One region of the Kitasatospora sp. NPDC087315 genome, then DNA from elsewhere that is predicted to be linked to it. Evidence: riboswitches for the same ligand, from Rfam matches in the RefSeq annotation. Region 1 holds a riboswitch; each other region holds the start of a gene.

The links. Region 1 has a riboswitch for cobalamin ahead of ACIO5D_RS38230 (FecCD family ABC transporter permease). Riboswitches for the same ligand answer to the same signal wherever they lie in the genome.
Region 2: linked by a shared signal. The riboswitch ahead of ACIO5D_RS14320 (ribonucleoside-diphosphate reductase subunit alpha) and the one ahead of ACIO5D_RS38230 (FecCD family ABC transporter permease) in region 1 are both predicted to bind cobalamin.
Region 3: linked by a shared signal. The riboswitch ahead of ACIO5D_RS02325 (peptidase) and the one ahead of ACIO5D_RS38230 (FecCD family ABC transporter permease) in region 1 are both predicted to bind cobalamin.

Annotation. Positions count from the first base shown of each region.
Region 1 is NZ_JBIUYD010000052.1:585-7,166, forward strand. Features, by position in the region: gene ACIO5D_RS38220 (ABC transporter substrate-binding protein) at 1-952, opposite strand, end outside; gene ACIO5D_RS38225 (ABC transporter ATP-binding protein) at 1,007-1,846, opposite strand; gene ACIO5D_RS38230 (FecCD family ABC transporter permease) at 1,846-2,907, opposite strand; cobalamin riboswitch at 3,012-3,131, opposite strand; gene sodN (superoxide dismutase, Ni) at 3,244-3,639, opposite strand; gene sodX (nickel-type superoxide dismutase maturation protease) at 3,825-4,262, shown strand; gene ACIO5D_RS38245 (CGNR zinc finger domain-containing protein) at 4,275-4,859, opposite strand; gene ACIO5D_RS38250 (amino acid ABC transporter ATP-binding protein) at 4,970-5,779, opposite strand; gene ACIO5D_RS38255 (amino acid ABC transporter permease) at 5,776-6,582, opposite strand, start outside.
Region 2 is NZ_JBIUYD010000008.1:269,996-276,577, forward strand. Features, by position in the region: gene ACIO5D_RS14320 (ribonucleoside-diphosphate reductase subunit alpha) at 1-1,925, opposite strand, end outside; cobalamin riboswitch at 2,113-2,244, opposite strand; gene ACIO5D_RS14325 (hypothetical protein) at 2,725-3,531, shown strand; gene ACIO5D_RS14330 (glycosyltransferase family 2 protein) at 3,769-5,289, shown strand; gene ACIO5D_RS14335 (glycoside hydrolase family 26 protein) at 5,286-6,371, shown strand; gene ACIO5D_RS14340 (ArnT family glycosyltransferase) at 6,371-6,582, shown strand, end outside.
Region 3 is NZ_JBIUYD010000001.1:535,031-541,612, forward strand. Features, by position in the region: gene ACIO5D_RS02305 (CoA-acylating methylmalonate-semialdehyde dehydrogenase) at 1-459, shown strand, start outside; gene ACIO5D_RS02310 (acyl-CoA dehydrogenase family protein) at 468-1,610, shown strand; gene ACIO5D_RS02315 (enoyl-CoA hydratase/isomerase family protein) at 1,610-2,686, shown strand; gene mmsB (3-hydroxyisobutyrate dehydrogenase) at 2,689-3,579, shown strand; cobalamin riboswitch at 3,677-3,816, shown strand; gene ACIO5D_RS02325 (peptidase) at 3,919-4,998, shown strand; gene ACIO5D_RS02330 (flagellar hook-length control protein FliK) at 5,036-5,521, shown strand; gene ACIO5D_RS02335 (nuclear transport factor 2 family protein) at 5,594-6,106, opposite strand; gene ACIO5D_RS02340 (SDR family NAD(P)-dependent oxidoreductase) at 6,136-6,582, shown strand, end outside.

The DNA of each region.
Region 1 (6,582 bases):
TCGCGGCGGGGTTGCGCGGGCTCTCCACCAGGTCGACGTAGTCCAGCACGAAGATCCGGTCGTTCCTGACCGCGGCGACGCCGGCCAGCGGCGGGAAGGACTTCAGGAACTTCCGCTTCGCCTCGGCGTCGGTGTCACCGTAGTTGTTGATCACGATCACCTCGGGGTCGCGCTGCACGACGCTCTCCCAGCCGACGGTGGTCCAGGAGTCGGCGACGTCGCCCATCACGTTGCGCCCGCCGGCCTTGGCGATGATCTCCTCGGGCGCGGCGTACCTGCCCGAGGTGTACGGCTTGTCCTCACCACTGTCGTAGAGGAAGACGCCCGGCCGGTGCTCGGGCTGCGGCACGGCGGCGACCTGCGCCCGGAAGTCGGCGATCAGCTTGTCGGCCCGGTCGCGGACGTCGAAGATCTCGCCGAGGTTGGCCAGGTCGGTGTAGAGCGCGTCCAGCGGCGACATCACCCCGCGCTCCGGGCCCTTGCCGCTGCGGCAGGACTCGCTGAGCACGTAGGAGTCGATGCCGAGGCCGGCCAGCACCTGCGGGGTGAAGCCGTCGGCTTCGCCGAAGCCGTAGTGCCAGCCGGCGAACACCAGGTCGGCCCGGGCGTCCAGGACGAGCTCCTTGGTGATCGGCTGCTTGGAGAGCCAGGCGGTCTGCTGGTAGCCGTCCTTCCACGGGACCTTGGCGAGGTCGCCCTTCTCGTCGGGCATCACATAGCCGGCCATCCGGTCGGTGAGGCCGAGCGCGAGCATCAGCTCGGTGATGCCCACGTCGTTGGTCACCGTCCGGGCGGGCTTCGCCTTGTAGGTGACCTTGGTGCCGCAGTTGTCGACGGTCACCGGGTAGTGGTCGGAGCCCGCCGCGGCCTCGCCGCTCGGGGCGATCTCGGCCCCGCACGCGGTCAGCGCGAGGGTGAGCAGGGCGGTGGCGGCGACGGCCTTGGTGCGCATGGGAGTTCCTCGGGTCGGGGGGAGGGGGCGGAAAGGGCGGGAGGGGAAGCGGGGTCAGCGGAGCCGGTCGAAGAGCAGCTGGACGGCGCCGGTCTCGGGGTGCCGTACGGGGGTCGCGCGGACGCCGAACACCCCGGCCAGCAGCGCGGGGCGCAGCACCTCGACGGGCGGTCCGGAGGCGACGATCCGGCCGGCCCTGATCACGTACAGCAGGTCGCAGTGGCCGGCCGCCAGGTTGAGGTCGTGCAGCGCGGTGAGCACCGTCGGCCCGGCCGCCCGGACCAGCGCCAGCACCTCCAACTGGTGGGCGATGTCCAGGTGGTTGGTGGGTTCGTCGAGCACCAGCACCCGGGGCTCCTGGACGAGCGCGCGGGCGATCAGCACCCGCTGCTTCTCGCCGCCGGACAGGCTCAGGAAGCCCCGCCCGGCCAGGTGGTCCGCGCCGACCCGGGCCAGCGCCTCGGCGCAGCGCCGGTCGTCCCCGCCGGTCGGGCCGGCGAATCCGCTGCGGTGCGGCAGCCGGCCCATGCCGACCACCTCGGCCACGGTGAAGTCGAACTCGGCGGAGTGTTCCTGCGGCAGTGCGGCGACCCGCCGGGCGGCCTCGCGGGGGGTGAGCGCGTGCAGGTCCTCGCCGCCCAGCCGGACGGCGCCGGCGGCGGGCCGCAGTGCCCGGTAGACGCAGCGCAGCAGGGTCGACTTGCCGCTGCCGTTCGGTCCGACCAGGCCGACCACCTGTCCGGCGGCGGCGTCCAGGGTGATGTCGTGGACCAGCCGGGCGCCGGCGATGTCGACCGAGAGCCCGTCGACGGCGATGTCCAGGGCGGTCTCGATGGCGGTCTCCGGGGTGTCCGTGGTGTCGGTGCTCGGGTCGGCGTTCGCGCCGGTGCCCATCAGCGGCCTCCGAAGGAGTAGCCGCGGCGGCGCATCAGCAACAGGAAGCAGGGCACCCCGAGCACCGCGGTGACCACCCCGACCGGCAGCTCGGCGGGCGCCAGCAGGGTGCGCGAGACGATGTCCACCCAGACCAGCAGCAGCGCCCCGGCGAACGGCGCGACCAGCAGCACCCGGCGGTGGCCGGCGCCGACCAGCATCCGCACCAGGTGCGGCACCATCAGCCCGACGAAGCCGATCGCGCCGCTGACCGCGACGACGGTGCCGGTGACGGCCGCCGTCACCACGAACAGCTGCCGGCGCAGCCGGTCGGGGTCCACACCGAGCGAGGCCGCCGTCTCGTCGCCCATGGCGAGCGCGTCGAGGCGCCCGGCGGAGAGGGCGAGGCAGGCCAGGCCGGCCAGCACGGTGACGGCGGCGATCGGCACCGAGCCCCAGGTCGCCCCGCCCAGGCTGCCGAGCAGCCACATCATGGCGCTGCGGGCCGCCTCGCCGCGCGCGGCGCCGAACACCATCAGCGCCGTCACCGCGGAGAAGCCGTAGGACATCGCGGTGCCGGTGAGCACCAGCCGCAGCGGGGTGAGCCCGTAGGCGGTCCGGGCGGCCGCGTACACCAGCAGCATCGCCAGCAGGGCCGAGCCGAAGGCGGAGACCGAGAGCGCCCAGACCCCGAGGGAGGCGAAGGCGCCGAGGAGCAGGACGGCGTTGGCGCCGACCGCCGCGCCGGAGGAGATGCCGAGGACGAACGGGTCGGCCAGGGCGTTGCGGACCATGGCCTGCACGGCGACCCCGGTGGCCGCGAGCCCGGCGCCGACCACGGCGGCCAGTACGGTGCGCGGCAGCCGGATCTCCCAGACGATCACGTACGCCGCCGCCTCCTCGGCCTCCAGCCGACCGCCCGTCAGCCCGGCGCCCAGCAGCCGCAGGACCCGGGACCAGCCGAGGTCGGAGGAGCCCAGGGCGACCCCGCAGACCAGCGACAGCAGCAGGGCCGCGGCCAGGCCGGCGGCCAGGGGCGCGGCGGGTATTCGACGGACCGGTGCGGTCACTGCGGTGCTCACGAGGGGGGCGCGCCTTCGCCTCGGGCCGTGGGCGGCGCGGGGCGAAGCGCCCGGGCCGTGGCGGGGCCGGGGCGCCATCCCCTCGCATTCCACGGCGAGTTGTCGGGAGGTCGGCGCCCCAGGGCGATCGGGCTCACGGGGCCGGGGCCCCGTCCACCGTTGCGGGTCAGCGCCGGATTCGGACCGGACTTCCCCCATGGGACGCCCTGGCAGCATAACAAGCGCTAAGGCCAGGCAACCCTTACAGGTGCCGCCGGGCATGTCCCGGAAACGCGCGACCGCCCCCGTCCGGTGTGGTGGTCCGGGCGGGGGCGGTCGACGGAGGCCGAGCGGCGGTCAGGCCTGCTTGGTCTCCCAGAAGATCTTGTCGACCTCGGCGATCAGGTCGAGCAGGGCCTGGCCGGTGGCCGGGTCCGTCGACGCCTTGGCGGCCGAGGCGGCCTTCAGGGTGTCGTTGATCAGCTGGTGCAGCTGCGGGTACTTCTCGAAGTGCGGGGCCTTGAAGTAGTCGCTCCACAGCACCGAGATGTGGTGCTTGACGGCCTCGGCGCGCTGCTCCTTGATGATGACGGCGCGAGCGCGGAAGTGCGCGTCCTCGTTGGCCTGGTACTTCTCCTGGGTGGCCTTGACCGACTCGGCCTCGATCCGCGCCTGCGCCGGGTCGTACACGCCGCAGGGCAGGTCGCAGTGGGCGTGCGCGGTGGCACGCGGTGCAAACAGACGAGAGAACATGGGAGTCCTTCCTTAGATCGTCTTCCCGCGCCCGAGATTACCCTTCCGGTCACGGGGTTTCGCGATCGGTCGGTGGGCCTAGGGCAAAAGGCGGACCCGGAACCGGGTGAATCCGGACACCGGCGGGTGACGGTCCGTACGGCAGACTGGGACGCGGCGAGCCGGGAGGAGGAGTCGTGACGCGGATGGCGGAACCGGAGGGCGGCACCCGCGGGGGTGCCGCACCGTTCGGACTGATCGACGTGGCGGGGGACTCGATGGTGCCGACGCTGCGTGAGGGCGACCGGCTGCTGGTCCGGTACGGGGCGCGGATCAGGCCGGGCGCCGTGGTGGTGGTCCGCCACCCGTTGCAGCAGGACCTGCTCGTGGTGAAGCGGGCCGACGGCCGGCGCCCGAAGGGCTGGTGGCTGCTGTCCGACAACCGGCTGGTCGACAGCGACAGCCGCAGCTACGGCGCCGTCCCGGACGAGCTGGTGCTCGGCCGGGTGCTGCTGCGGCTGCGCCCCCGGCCGGCCTGGCTGGCCCCGGGCCGCCGGCTGGAGCGCCTGCTGCTGGGCCCGCTGGTCCGGGTGCCGGGCCTGGCCCGCCGGCTCGGCGTCTGGGTCCGACCGGAGGATCTCTAGCCCGGAGGGCCGCTAGCCCTGCCCGGCCAGGACGGCGGCCTCCTGGCGCTTGCGGGCCCGGTACGCGGCGACGTTGGCGCGGGTGGCGCAGCGGTCGGAGCAGTACCGCCGGGAGCGGTTGGTGGAGGTGTCCAGGTAGGCGTTGCGGCAGGGCGCGGCCTGGCAGATGCCGAGCCGGTCGGCGCCCAGTTCGGTGAGGTGGACGGCCAGGCCCATGCAGGCGACCGCGCTGAAGTGGGCCGTGGCGGTGGGCGAGTTGTCGGCGAGGTGCAGGTGCCAGCGCGGGCGCCCGGCGTCGTCCAGGTAGTCGTGGCCGGAGACCAGCGGGCTGACGGGGTACTCCATCAGCAGGCTGTTCAGCAGGTCGACACCCCGGATCTCGTCCCCCTCGGCGGCGGCCTCGAAGACCCCGCGCAGCCGGGTCCGGACGGCACGCAGCCGGGGCAGGTCGGCTTCGTCGGCGAGCGCGGCGGCACGTGTGTTCTCGGAGAACAGGCCGCGGACGGCGTCGACCGAGGTCAGCGTGTCGGTGCCGCGCTCGGGCTCCTCGGTGTTCACCAGCCGGACGGCGAGGTCGGCGTACGAGGCGAGCTCCACGGTGGTCCTTCCAGAATCGGTAACGGGCTGACTGGCTCCAGCCTATTACCTGGGCGGGGCAGGCGTCGGCGCCCGGCAGGTCCGGCCTGCCGGGCGCCGACGGGAGCGTCCTAGAGCACCTTGGACAGGAACGCGCGGGTGCGCTCGTGCTGCGGGTCGGTGAGCACGTCGCGGGGGGTGCCGGACTCGACCACCACACCGCCGTCCATGAAGACCAGCGCGTCGCCGACCTCGCGGGCGAAGCCCATCTCGTGGGTGACGACGATCATCGTCATCCCCTCGTCGGCCAGACCGCGCATGACGTCCAGCACCTCGCCGACCAGCTCCGGGTCGAGCGCCGAGGTGGGCTCGTCGAAGAGCATCAGCTTGGGCTTCATGGCCAGCGCGCGGGCGATCGCGACGCGCTGCTGCTGTCCGCCGGAGAGCTGGGACGGATAGCTCTTCGCCTTGTCGGCCAGGCCGACCCGCTCCAGCAGGGCCATCGCCCGCTCCCTGGCGGACGCCTTGGCCTCCCTGCGGACCTGGACCGGCGCCTCGATGACGTTCTCCAGCGCGGTCATGTGCGGGAAGAGGTTGAAGCGCTGGAACACCATGCCGATGTCGCGCCGCTTGAGGGCGACCTCGCGGTCCTTGAGCTCGTGCAGCCGGTCGCCCTTCTGCCGGTAGCCCACCAGTTCGCCGTCCACCCAGAGGCGGCCGGCGTTGATCTTCTCCAGGTGGTTGATGCACCGCAGAAAGGTCGACTTGCCGGAGCCGGAGGGGCCGATCAGGCAGAACACCTCGCGCTGCTTGACCTCCAGGTCGATGCCCTTGAGCACCTCGACCAGGCCGTACGACTTGCGCACGCCCTCGGCCCTGACCATCGGGCCGTCGGTGCCGGCGTCGGCCGGGGTCGCGGGGGTCTTGGTCAGATCGGTCATACGTGGCCACCTCCCTCAAGGCCGGGAACCACGTCGTGCTTCCCGCTCGGCACGGGCTTGCCGGCGAACAGGCGGCGGAGCCGCTGGACCGGGGTCGGGGGGAGCGTCCGGTTGGTACCGCGGGCGTAGTGCCGCTCGATGTAGTACTGGCCGGTGGTGAGCAGCGAGGTCAGGAACAGGTACCAGACGGAGACCGCGATCAGCACCGGGATGGTCTGGAAGGTGCGCGAGAAGATGTTGTGGCCGGCCTGGTACAGCTCCTCCAGCGCGATGGCGCTCGCCAGCGAGGAGGTCTTGAGCATCGAGATGGTCTCGTTGCCGGTCGGCGGGATGATCACCCGCATGGCCTGCGGCAGGACGATCCGGCGCAGCGCGGCCGCGCGGCTCATGCCGAGCGCGTGGGCGGCCTCGGTCTGGCCCTCGTCCACCGACTGGAGGCCGCCGCGGACGATCTCCGCCATGTAGGCGGCCTCGTTGAGGCCGAGACCGAGCAGCGCCGCGGTGAAGACCGGGATCAGCGAGTTGGTCGACTCGGACCAGAACGCCGGCCCGAACGGGATGCCGAGCGACAGCTTGGGCCAGATCGCGGCGAGGAAGTTCCAGAAGACCAGCTGGACCAGTACGGGGGTGCCGCGGAAGATCCAGATGTAGAGCCAGGCGGTGCCGGAGAGCAGCGGGTTGGGCGAGAGCCGCATCACCGCGAGGACGACGCCGCCGATCACGCCCATCACCATGGCCAGCGCGGTCAGTTCGAGCGTGACGCCGACGCCGTGCAGGATCTGGTCGTTGAAGAGGGTGTCGCC
Region 2 (6,582 bases), on a different contig from region 1:
AGGGTCTCGCGCTTGAACAGGTTGGAGACCTGCGGCTCGATGCACTCGTAGACGCCGGCGATCGAGGCGATGGTCGCGGTCGGCGCGATGGCCAGCAGCAGCGAGTTGCGCAGGCCGGTCTCGGCGAGCCTGGTCCGCAGGGCGGCCCAGCGGTCGGCCCACTCCGGAGCGGCGCTCGGGAAGTGGTCGATGTGCAGCTCGCCGCGGGCGGCCCGGGTCTCGCCGTACGCCTCGTGGCGGCCCAGCTGCTCGGCCAGCTCGCTGGAGCGCTCGTACGCGGTGAGCATGATGCGCTCGGCGATGAGGGTGGAGAGCCGCTTCGCCTCGGCGGAGTCGAAGTCGATCCGCAGCTGGAAGAAGACGTCCTGCAGGCCCATCACGCCGAGGCCCACCGGGCGCCAGCGGGAGTTGGAGGCACCGGCCTCGGGGGTCGGGTAGAAGTTGATGTCCACCACGCGGTCGAGGAAGGTGACGGCGGTGCGGACGGTGGCGTCCAGGCGGTCCCAGTCCAGCGCGTTCAGCAGGTCGTCGGCGGTGGCGCCGGCGGCGACGTGGGCGCCGAGGTTGACCGAGCCGAGGTTGCAGACGGCGGTCTCGGAGTCGTCCGTGACCTCCAGGATCTCGGTGCAGAGGTTGGAGCTGTGCACCGTGCGGCCGGGCAGCGCGGTCTGGTTGGCGGCGCGGTTGGAGGCGTCCTTGAAGGTCATCCAGCCGTTGCCGGTCTGCGCCAGGGTGCGCATCATCCGGGCGTACAGGGTCTGCGCGGGGATGGTGCGGACGGCCTTGCCGGACTGCTCGGCCTTCAGGTACGCCTCGTCGAACTCGGCGCCCCAGAGGTCGACCAGCTCGGGCACGTCGGCGGGGGAGAACAGCGACCAGTCGGCGTTGGCGTTGACCCGGCGCATGAACTCGTCCGGGATCCAGTGCGCCAGGTTGAGGTTGTGCGTGCGGCGCGCCTCCTCACCGGTGTTGTCGCGCAGCTCCAGGAACTCCTCGATGTCCGCGTGCCAGGTCTCCAGGTAGACGCAGGCCGCGCCCTTGCGGCGGCCGCCCTGGTTGACGGCGGCGACCGAGGAGTCGAGGGTGCGCAGGAACGGGACGATGCCGTTGGACTTGCCGTTGGTGCCGCGGATCAGGCTGCCGCGCGAGCGGATCCGCGAGTAGGACAGGCCGATGCCGCCGGCGTGCTTGGAGAGACGGGCGATCTGGGCGTACCGGGAGTAGATCGAGTCCAGGTTGTCCAGCGGGGAGTCGAGCAGGTAGCAGCTCGACATCTGCGGGTGCCGGGTGCCGGAGTTGAACAGGGTCGGGGAGGAGGTCAGGTACTCCAGCCGGCTCATCAGGCCGTACAGCTCGGCCACCTCGCGCACCGACTGCTCGTTGTCGCCGACCGCCAGGCCGCTGGCGACGCGGAGCAGGAAGTGCTGCGGGGTCTCGACCACCTTGCGGGTGATCGGGTGGCGCAGCAGGTAGCGGGACTGCACGGTGCGCAGGCCGAAGTACTCGAAGCGGTCGTCGCCCCGCGGGTCGACGAGCGCGTCCAGGGTCGCGGCGTGCTTGGCGACGAAGGCGGCGGTGGTGTCGCCGATCAGGCCCTCGGCGTGGCCGACCGCGACCGAGGCGGAGAAGGAGACCGAGCCCTGGCTGACCGCCTCGTCGACGATCTCCAGCGCGAGCAGGCGCGCGGCCAGCTTCGAGTACTGCGGGTCCTCGGCGATCATCGACGCGGCGGCGTCCACGGCCAGCCCGCGCAGCTCGGCGAAGTCCGAGCCGGCGTGGCGGCCGCGCAGCGCGGCGGCGGCGACATGGCCGGGGTCCACCTGGGGGAGATCGGCGCTGCGGTCGGTCAGCAGCCGGAGCAGCGCACCGCCGGGGTCGGAGACCGTCGGGTCGACGGGGGCGAAGCTGGAACCCTGGGCGGGCAGGGTGGCTGAGGCAGCGGTGGTCAAGGCGCTCTCTCCTGGCGGCGATCGGCGTCGGTGCATCGGGGTGCCGGACCGTTCGGGGCAGGGGAGCACGGCGCGAACGCCCGGTGGCGTCGCGCGACAGTGTCATCCCCGGCCCGCCCGCGAGGCCCGGACGTGGTGCAGTGCTTCGGGGCCTCTGCGGGGAGGCCGGTGGCACGCCGCCGGCAGGTACTCGGACTCGCGGGCCCTGCTTCCAGAGGCCCGCACACCGCTGCGGGGCAGTCCCGGACTCGCACCGGGTTCCCCTGCGTCGACAGCAGGAGTGAGCATACATCTAGTGGTGTCCGCCCGATGCGACACCACATGTTGTGCAGCACCGCGTGTCGGGCCGGTGACCAGTGGTACGGGCGCGATGGCCGGGAGCCGTTCGGGGGCGGTGGGATTTGGGAACGGATTGATTACCGTCCGGGCTCGCGGTCAGGGCGATGCCCTACGATCTCGGCACATGAGCGAGGGAACGGGCGTACCGGCGGAGTGGACGCGTCAGCCCGGACAGCAGCCCGGACAACCGGGGCAGGGATCGCAGCCCGGGGCATCGGGACAGGTGTCGCAGCAGGGCCAGCAGTCGACCGGGCCGGTGCAGCCGGGCCCGACCGCACCCCGGCCGCCGCAAGCCGGCGGGTCGGTCCCTCCTCCGCCCGGCGGCTTCGGGCCTCCCGCCACGCCGTACGCGCAGCCGGGCGTGCCGCCGTACGGGCCGTCCGGCCCGGCGGCCTACCCGCCGCCCCAGCCCCAGCCCCAGCCCCAGCCCCAGCCGTTGCCGCAGCAGCCGCAGAACGCCGTCGGCCCGGCGCCGTACCAGCAGTGGCCGCAGAGCGCCCAGCCGGCCGTCGCCGAGCCGGACTGGAACGCGATGGCCACCCGGCACGAGAACGAGTCCCGCAAGCGCAAGCGGCTGTGGATCGGCGCGGCCGCGGTGGCCGCGGTCCTGGTCGGCGGTGTGGTCGCGGCCGGGGTGTGGATCAACGGCCACGGTGACAAGGGCGATCGCGGCGGTGGCGGCCCCACCGCCAGTGCGTCCCCCACCGGCATACCCACCGAGCGGGCGCTCGCGGTCATCTCCGACGCCGACACGGACAGGCTGCCGGTCGACGCCGCGACGCTGTTCCCGGACCAGACCCGGACCGTCGACGGCAAGGTGTGGACCCGCATGGTGACCGGTGCGACGGCGCCGTGCTCCAAGGCGACCACCGGCGGCCTCGGCCTCGCGCTCGGTGACGACACCTGCCGCTCGCTGGTCCGGGCGACGTACGTCAACGGCGACAGCGCGGTGACCGTCGGCGTCGCGGTCTTCGACAACAAGGCGGGTGCGGACCGTGCGTTCGGCCGCCACGCGGGTCTGATCCAGGGTCTGTCCGGCACCGGCGTCAACACGTTCTGTGTGACCGACAAGTCCGGCTGTACCGAGACGCACGCCGCCATCGGTCGGTTCGGCTACTTCACGGTGGCGGGCTCGCTCAAGCAGGTCCCGGACCAGAGCGACCAGGTCGCGACTGCGGCCGCGACCTCGCTGGCGGACCGCACCAAGCAGGTCCTGCTGGGTCGGGCCGAACACGCCGGCTGACCGCCAGGCCCGGGCCGGGAACGGCTCGTTGGAGGCCGGTAGTCGTCGTGCGAACGGACTTGAGGTGTCGGGTAGGATGCCGCCCCGGGGCGGCGGAGGGCCGGCCCTGGCGGCCCCGACGGGGAATCGGCGAGCAGGAGGTGCCGCGCGGTGAGCGCTGCCGTCAGTGCTACCAGCAGACGGCGCAAGGCGGGGGGAAGACGGCGGAGCGCGGGGGAGCGGGAGTCCGTTCCGTCGATGCTGCTGCCGGCTCCGCCCACTTCGCAGGAGAAGTACGGCTACACCATCAGGCATCAGTGGCTGCTGACGCTCTGTTCGGTGGTCAGCTTCGGCTGTCTGGTCGTCAGCCAGACCGAGTTGTACTCCGTCGGGTCCTGGTTCTGGCTCTGTGTGCCGTTCCTGTTCTTCACGGTCGTCTACTACCTGGTGTCGCTCCGGGTGAACAGCTTCACCCCCAACTTCGACCTCAAGGAGCACCGCCGGCTGGTCCGGCAGTGGAAGCCCGACGAGTACCCGGCGGTGGACGTCTTCCTGCCGGTCTGCGGCGAGCCGATCGAGGTGCTGCACAACACCTGGACCTACGTCCGGAAGCTGGCCGAGCACTACCCGGGCCTGGTCATGCCGTTCGTCATGGACGATGCGGCGAGCCCCGAGGTCGAGGCGATGGCCGCCGACTTCGGCTTCCGCTACGGCGTCCGGGAGAACCGCGGCTGGTTCAAGAAGGCCGGCAACCTGCACTACGGCTTCGGGCGTTCGGACGGCCGGTACATCCTGATCCTCGACGCCGACTTCGCTCCCCGCCACGACCTGCTGCACGAGGTCCTGCCCTATCTGGAGCGGAACCCGAGCCTGGGCATCGTGCAGTCGCCCCAGTTCTTCCGGGTGCTCGACTCGCAGAACTGGATCGAGCGCGGGGCCGGCGCGATTCAGGAGCTCTTCTACCGCTCGGTCCAGGTCGCCCGGCAGCGCAACGACGGCGCGATCTGCGTCGGCAGCTGCGCGGTCTACCGGCGGGCGGCGCTGGACGACAACGGCGGCACCACGCTGATCGCCCACTCCGAGGACGTCCACACCGGCTTCGACCTGCGGGCCCTCGGCTGGGACCTGCAGTACATCCCGGTGGCGCTCTCCACCGGGGTCTGCCCGGATACCGCGGGCGCCTTCCAGAACCAGCAGTACCGCTGGTGCATGGGTTCGATGTCGCTGCTGACCAGCCGTAAGTTCTGGCGCACCAAGCTCGACTTCACCACCCGGCTCTGCTACGTGTCCGGATTCCTGTACTACATCCATACCGCGCTGCTGACCTTTGCGCTGCCGATGCTGCCGATCATGCTGCTGCTCTGGCGGCCGGACCTGCTGGAGGTCGAACACCTCACACTGGTCATCCCGAGCCTGGTGTACGCCACCGTGATCTTCCCGCTCTGGCACCGGGCGCCGTACCGCCTGGAGGCCTGGGCGGGCCGGATGATGTACGGCTGGGCGCACTTCTTCGCCATCTGGGACCTGCTGCGCGGCCGTCAGCTCGGCTGGCAGCCGACCGGCTCCAACGGCGCCAAGAAGAACCGCCAGCGCCGCTTCTGGGTGGGCGTCATCGTCTGGGGCGCGGGCTCCGCGCTGGTCTGGGTGGTCGCGGCGGTCTACCGGATGTTCACCCTGTACCCGCTCGACTTCGCCCTGGTGCTCTCCTCGGGTCTGTTCTACGCGGTGACCGTCGGCCGGATCCTCATTCAGCCCCGATCCCAGGACGTAACGGCATGACCTTCCGTACCACCGCCGGTCCGGGCCGCCGGACCGGCGCCGCTCTGGTCCGGGTCCTCGCGGCCGCCCTGCTGGTGCTCCCGCTGGCGGCCTGCGACCTGCTCGGCGAGAAGCCGCTCGGCCCGGCCCCGGCCGCCACCACCGCGGCCGCCGCCGGCCCGGCCGAGGCCACCGCCGGCTCCACGGCTCCCGGACGGACACCGACCGCGTCGCCCGCCGCCGGGCTGCCCTACGACGTCCGCCCGCTGCTCAAGCCGGCGAAGAAGTACCTCGGGGTGGCCTCCGACGGGGCGCCGCAGTCGATGGCCGGGGTGGACGACTTCGCGACCAGGGCCGGCAAGCGGCCGAACATCGTCGAGTACTACTCCGGCTGGGGCGACGAGTACGACGTCAAGGGCGTGCGCAACGCCTGGGAGGCCGGCGCGCTGCCGTTCATCGCCTGGGAGCCGTACAAGACGCCGCTGGCGGACATCGCGGCCGGCAAGCACGACGACTACGTCAAGCGGTACGCGGCCGCCATCCGCAACACCAACGTCCCGGTGGCGATCAGCTTCGCCCACGAGTTCAACGGCACCTGGTACGACTGGGGCACCAAGACCACCACCGCGGCCGACTTCGTCGCCGCCTACCAGCACCTGCACGACGTCTTCACCCAGCTCGGGGCCGGCCAGGTGATCTGGGTGTGGAGCCCGAACAGCATCAACCCGGTGCCCACCGTGGCGCTCAAGCCGTACTACCCCGGCGACACCTACGTCGACTGGGTGGGCATCGTCGCGTACTACACGCACCTCGAAGCGGGCACCTTCGACACCCTCTACGCGCCCACCCTCACCCAGGTGCGCACCTTCACCAACAAGCCGTGGATCATCGCCGAGACCGGCTCCGAGCCCGGCTCGCGCAAGCCGGCCGACATCTACAACCTCGCCGCCAACGTGATGAAGCGCCCCGACTGCCTGGGCTTCATCTGGTTCAACCTCAACAAGGAGACCGACTGGCGGATCGAGAGCGACCCGCAGTCCCTCAACGCCTTCAAGCAGGCGGTCTCCGACGGCCGCTACGGCTTCGATGTGAAGAGTCCCTGATGACCTCCTCCCCGCCCCACCGCACCCGCCGCCGGGACTCCGGCCCGACGCCGGAGGCCGACGAGGGCCTGCCCGGCGACGAGTCCCGGCCCCGACCGCCCGACGCCGGCGGCTCCTGGTTCGAGAGCGCCCGTCCGCTGCCGCCCCAGCGCACCGCGGACGACGGCCACGCGGACGACGGCCACGGCGACGACGGGGACGGCGGCCACGA
Region 3 (6,582 bases), on a different contig from region 1:
CTGGTGGTCGACGGACGCGAGTTGACCGTGCCCGGGTACGAGGGTGGCTATTTCCTCGGCGCCACGCTCTTCGACCGCGTCACCCCCGGGATGCGGATCTACCAGGAGGAGATCTTCGGCCCGGTCCTGTGCGTGGTCCGCGCCGCGGACTACGAGGAGGCGCTGCGGCTGCCGAGCGAGCACGAGTACGGCAACGGGGTGGCGATCTTCACCCGGGACGGCGACACCGCCCGGGACTTCTCCCGGCGGGTGAACACCGGTATGGTCGGTGTCAATGTGCCGATTCCGGTGCCGGTGGCGTACCACACCTTCGGCGGCTGGAAGCGCTCCGGGTTCGGCGACCTCAACCAGTACGGGCCGGACGCGATCCGCTTCTACACCCGGACCAAGACCGTCACCTCGTGCTGGCCCTCCGGGGTCAAGGAGGGCGCGAGTTTCACCATCCCCACGATGGGCTGAGGGCCGCTGTGCACAGGGAACTGACCGAGGATCAGCTCGCTATCGTCTCGACCACCAGGGACTTCGCGCAGGAGTGCCTTGCCCCGTACGCGGTGGAGTGGGACCAGAACAAGCACTTTCCCGTGGACGTCCTCGCCAGGGCGGCCGCTCTCGGGCTCGGCGGCGTCCACGTCCGCGAGGAGTGCGGCGGCTCCGGCCTGACCCGGCTGGACGCCGTCCTGGCCTTCGAAGCCCTCGCCACCGGCTGCCCCTCCATCGCCGGCTACACCTCCATCCACAACATGGTCGCCGGGATGATCGACCGCCACGGCACACCCGGGCAGCGGGCCCGCTGGCTGCCGGGCCTCTGCTCGATGCGCGACCTGGCGAGCTACTGCCTCACCGAGCCGGGCGCCGGCTCGGACGCCGCCGCACTCACCACCCGCGCCCGCCGCGACGGCGACCACTACGTCCTGGACGGCGTCAAGCAGTTCATCTCCGGCGCCGGGTCCTCGCAGGTGTACGTGGTGATGGCCCGCACCGGTGGCGAGGGGCCGCACGGCATCTCCGCGTTCGTCGTCGAACGCGGGGATCCGGGACTCTCGTTCGGGCCCAACGAGCGCAAGATGGGCTGGAACGCCCAGCCCACCCGCCAGGTGGTCCTGGACGGTGTCCGGCTGCCCGCGGACCGCCTGCTCGGGGTGGAGGGCGGAGGTTTCCGGATCGCCATGAACGGCCTCGACGGCGGCCGGCTCGGCATCGCCGCCTGCTCCCTCGGCGGGGCCCAGGACGCACTGGAACGGGCCACCAAGTACCTCGCCGAACGGGAGGCGTTCGGCGCCAGGCTCCTGCACGCCCAGGCCCTGCAGTTCCAGCTCGCCGACATGGCGACCGAGCTGGAGGCCGCCAGGTCGCTGCTCTGGCGCGCCGCCACCGCGCTGGACGACGGCGACCCGCAGGCCCCCCACCTGTGCGCGATGGCCAAGCGCTTCGCCACCGACACCGGTTACGAGGTCGCCAACCGCGCCCTCCAACTGCACGGCGGCTACGGCTACCTCGCCGAGTACGGCGTCGAGAAGATCGTCCGCGACCTGCGGGTGCACCAGATCCTCGAAGGGACCAACGAGATCATGCGCGTCATCGTCGCCCGCGGCCTGACCGGGGCCGCCTGATGAACACCGGGACGGAACAGGAGGACGTCCTCCTCGAACGCGAGGGCCGGATCGGCCGGATCGTCCTCAACCGGCCGAAGGCACTCAACGCGCTGACCCACCCGATGGTCCGCCGGATCGACGAGGCCCTCGCCCGCTGGGAGCAGGACGAGACCGTGGCGGCCGTGGTCATCACCGGCGCGGGGGAGCGCGGCCTCTGCGCGGGCGGGGACATCCGCGCCATCTACGAGGACGCCCGGGCCGGCGGCACCGCCTCCCTCGGCTTCTGGCGCGACGAGTACCGCCTCAACGCCAGGATCGCCCGCTACCCCAAGCCGTACATCGCCGTGATGGACGGCATCGTGATGGGCGGCGGAGTCGGAATCTCCGCCCACGGCCGTGTCCGCGTCGTCACCGAACGCACCAGGATCGCCATGCCCGAGACCGGCATCGGCTTCGTCCCCGACGTCGGCGGCACCTACCTGCTCGCCCTCGCCCCGGGCGAACTCGGCACCCACCTCGCACTCACCGCCGCGACCGCCGGACCGGGCGACGCGCTGCTGTGCGGACTGGCCGACCTCCTCGTCCCCGCCGCGAAGCTGCCGTCGTTCCTCGCCGCGCTCACCGAGGAGGAGGTCACCGCCGCGGTGCACCGCCACGCCGCTCCCGTCCCCGCCGGCCCGCTCGCCGCACAGCTCGACTGGATCGACCACTGCTACGCCGCCGACACGGTCGAGGAGATCCTCGACCGCCTGCGCGCCAGCGGGGAGGGCGCGGCGAAGGAGGCCGCCGAGCAGATCGCCGCCAAGTCGCCCACCGCCCTCAAGGTGACCCTGCGCTCGCTGCGCCGGGCCCGCCGGCTCGGCCCGCTGGAGCAGGTCCTGGACCAGGAGTACCGGGTCTCCAGCGCGGCCCTGCGCTCGCCCGACCTGGTCGAGGGCGTCCGGGCCCAGGTGATCGACAAGGACCGCTCCCCACGCTGGTCGCCACCGGCCCTGGAGGCCGTGACCGAGGACGACGTGGACCGCTTCTTCACCCCGCTGGGCCCGCAGGAGCTGGGCCTCGGCACCACCACCGCATGGGAGGAACGCTGGTGACCATCCGCACGATCGCCTTCGTGGGACTGGGCAACATGGGCGGCCCGATGGCCGCGAACCTCGTCAGGGCCGGCCACCGGGTGACCGGCTTCGACCTCGACCCCGACGCCCTGCGCCGCGCCGAGGCGGCCGGCGTGCCGGCCGCCGCCTCCGCGCCGGCCGCCGTGGCCGACGCGCAGCTGGTGATCACCATGCTGCCCGCGGGCCGCCAGGTCCTCGACCTCTACCGGGACGGCGGACTGCTGGCCGCGGCCGAGCCCGGAACCCTGTTCGTCGACTGCTCGACCATCGACGTGGCCGACGCCCGCGAAGCGCACGCGGCGGCCCTCGCGGCGGGCCACCGGGCGCTGGACGCGCCGGTCTCCGGCGGTGTGACCGGTGCGAGCGCCGCGAGCCTCACCTTCATGGTCGGCGCGGCGGAGGCGGACTTCGCCGCCGCCCTGCCGGTCCTGGAGGCGATGGGCCGCAAGGTCGTGCACTGCGGCCCGTCCGGCGCCGGGCAGGCCGCGAAGATCTGCAACAACATGATCCTCGGGATCTCGATGATCGCCGTCAGCGAGGCCTTCGTCCTCGGCGAGCACCTCGGCCTGAGCCACCAGGCGCTGTTCGACGTGGTCTCGACCGCCTCCGGCCAGTGCTGGGCGCTCACCAGCAACTGTCCAGTGCCCGGTCCGGTGCCCGCCAGCCCCGCCAACCGGGACTACCGGCCCGGCTTCGCCGCCGCGCTGATGGCCAAGGACCTCGGCCTGGCCGCCGACGCCGCGAAGGCCGCCGGTGTTCCGGTGGAACTGGGCTCCCACGCGGCCGAGCTGTACGCCGGGTTCGCCGCGGACCAGGGTGCCGGGCTGGACTTCTCGGCGGTCATCAACACCATCAGGGAGAGCGCGAAGTGACGGGCCACGAGCCGGTCCTGGTGGAGGTGTTCTGACCCGTGAGGCCGGGGTCGGGGTCGGGGCCGGCGGGTGGCCGGCCCTTGACCCCTTCTCCGCACGACCGACATGATGAGCCGTCATGTACTGACTCCGCCGTTGGGGGAAGTCCGGTCCGAGTCCGGCGCTGACCCGCAACGGTAGGCCGCCGACGGCTGTCGGCGGCGAGCCCGAGGACCCGTCGGCGGAGGCGTGTGTTCCCTCCTCCCGTCGTGGTCTGCGGGCCGGAGTTCCCAGGGCTGCCCGGTTCCGCACCGGCGGCCGGGCGGGGACCCCGTGCGCCCGGGCCCGGAAAGGCGTCCCATGCCCACGCTCCGCCGCTCCCTCGGTCTGCTCGCGATACCCGCGCTCGTTCTGACCGCCGTGCTTCCGGCGTCCGCCGCCCAGGCGGCCCCGGCCCCGGCTCCGGCCCCGGTCTCGGCGACCGTCCGTCCCGACGCCGCCGCGGCCGGCTGGCTCGCCCGCCAACTCGTCGACGGAGACCACTTCGAGACCGTCTTCGACGGCACCGCCTACCCCGACCAGGGGCTGACCATCGACGCCGTGCTGGCCTTCGCCGCCTCCCACAGCTCCGACCAGGCCGCCGCGAAGGCCACCGCCTGGCTCGCGCAGCCCGGGATCATCAGCGGCTACCTCGGCGACGGCACCACCGAGGCGTACGCCGGGGCGACCGCCAAGCTGCTGCTCGCCGCCGAGGTCCGCGGCGAGGACGTCCACGGCTTCGGCGGTGTCGACCTCCCGGCCCGGCTCCGCTCGCTCCAGACCCCGAGCGGCCGCTTCTCCGACCGCTCCCAGTGGGGCGACTACAGCAACGCCTTCGGTCAGTCCCTGGCGGTGATCGCCCTCCAGCGCACCCCGGACGGCGCCCCGGCCGCCGCCGTCGACTTCCTCGCCGGCAGCCAGTGCCCGGACGGCGGCTTCCCCGTCGCCTTCGGCCAGACCACCTGCGCGGGCGACCCGGACGCCACCGCGCTCGCCGTCCAGGCCCTTGCCGCCACCGGCCGCACCGCCAAGGCGAACGCCGGACTCGGCTGGCTGACCGCCCACCAGAACACCGACGGGGGGTTCGCCGCAGCCGGCGCGACCACCTCCAACGCCAACACCACCGGACTGGCCACCCAGGCCCTGCTGTCCACCGGACGGCTCGGCGCGGGTCTCAAGGGCTGGAGCAGCCTGGTCAAGCTCCAGCAGGGCTGCGCCGCCGACGCCGCCGTCCGCGGCGCGGTCGCGTACGACGCGTCCGGGTTCAGCCAGGCCAACGGAGCCCGGGCCACCGCGCAGGCCGTCCTGGGTCTGTCCGGCACCCCGCTGGCCGCCCTCTCCGCCCACGGCGCGCGCCCGGCAGCCCCGGTCCTGGCCTGCCCGGCACCGGCCGGCCGCTGAAACCGCCGAAACCGCCGATCCCGTGAGGAGCCTTTCGATGACCCGCACCCCTGCCCCGGCCCCGGCCCGCCGGATCCGCCGCACCGTCGGTTCGGTCGCCGCCGTCGCGGCCCTGACCGCCGGCCTGCTCGGCGCCTCCGCCGCCCAGGCGCCGCGGGCGAGCGCCACCGCCTGCACCGGTACGACCGGCGTGACCGTCGTCGTCGACTTCACCGCGCTCGGCGGCGGAATCGAGACCGGCTGCGCCCCCGGCGACCCGGCCAGCGGCCTGGCCGCACTGACCGGCGCCGGCTTCCCGTACGCCTTCCACCCGCGCTACCCGGGCTTCGTCTGCAAGATCAACGCTCTCCCCGCCACCTGCACCAACCCCACCGGCACCGCCTACTGGTCGTACTGGCACGCCCAGCACGGCGGCCCGTGGTCGTACAGCTCGCTGGGCGCCGGAAGCTACGACCCGGCCCCCGGGGACGTCGAGGGCTGGTCCTTCGGTGCCGGTGCCCAGCCGGGTATCACCGCGCCCTGATCCCCACCGGGCCGATCCGCCTCGGTGCTCCGGCTGGAACGGAGAAATCCGGCTGGAGCACCAGGAGGCCCGTCATGGCGCCGGCTCCACCCATTGGGCACGCCAGGCGGGCGGAGCGAACGGATCCGCGAAATACTGGGTCTCGCGGGCGACCTTTCCATCGCGGAATTCCATCACGCTGACGGTGGGTACCGGTTTTCCGTCGTAGTCGAGCACGTATTCGGTGATCCAGAGGTCCCCGCTGCCGAGAATCCGGCGGATGGTGAAGCCGAGCCTGGCCGGGTGGTGTGAGCGCAGCGCCTGCAGGTTGTGGCGGCCGTGGATGCGCTCACCCGACTGGGGATAATCAACGATGACGTCGTCGTGGTAGATCTCGTGCTCGGTGTCCTGGTCCCCCGCGGCGGACGCTGCCCAGTGCCGATCCAGCGCCGCTCGGGTCTCCTGGTGCCCCATCGTGTTCCCTCCGATCACAGCGGTGTCGGACGAGGCGCACATCCGGTGTGCCGGCCTCTTGCCGACCACCGTAACCCCGGCGGCGGTCCCGCCGCCGAGCATGGTTTCCGGACGGTCATCCCGGCGGCCCACGATGACAATGACAGACAGGGAGTGGTCCCATGACCGGGGCGACCGGCAGGGTGGCATTGGTGACAGGGGCCGGCAGCGGAATCGGTGCGGCCACCGCGCGCCTTCTGGCCGCACGAGGGATGCGCGTGGTGGTCAACTACCTGCACAGCGGCACGGCAGCCGGGAAGGTCGTGGCCGGCATCGAGGCCGCGGGCGGCCAGGCCATGGCCGTGCAGGCCGACGTGCGCGAGGCAGCGGCGGTCGAGAGCATGATCGAGCAGGTCCGGGCGGCATGGGGCGGCACCGACGTGCTCGTGCACAACGCGCTCACCCCGTATGTGGTCAAGCCGTTCCAGGACATGACGTGGGAAGAGCTGGGCGGCAAGCTCGACGACGAGCTGCGTGCGGCGTTCGCGGTCACCAAGGCCGTCCTGCCCGCCATGACCGAACAGGGCTGGGGACGCATCGTCTATCTCGGCACCGTCCTCAGCCGCCAG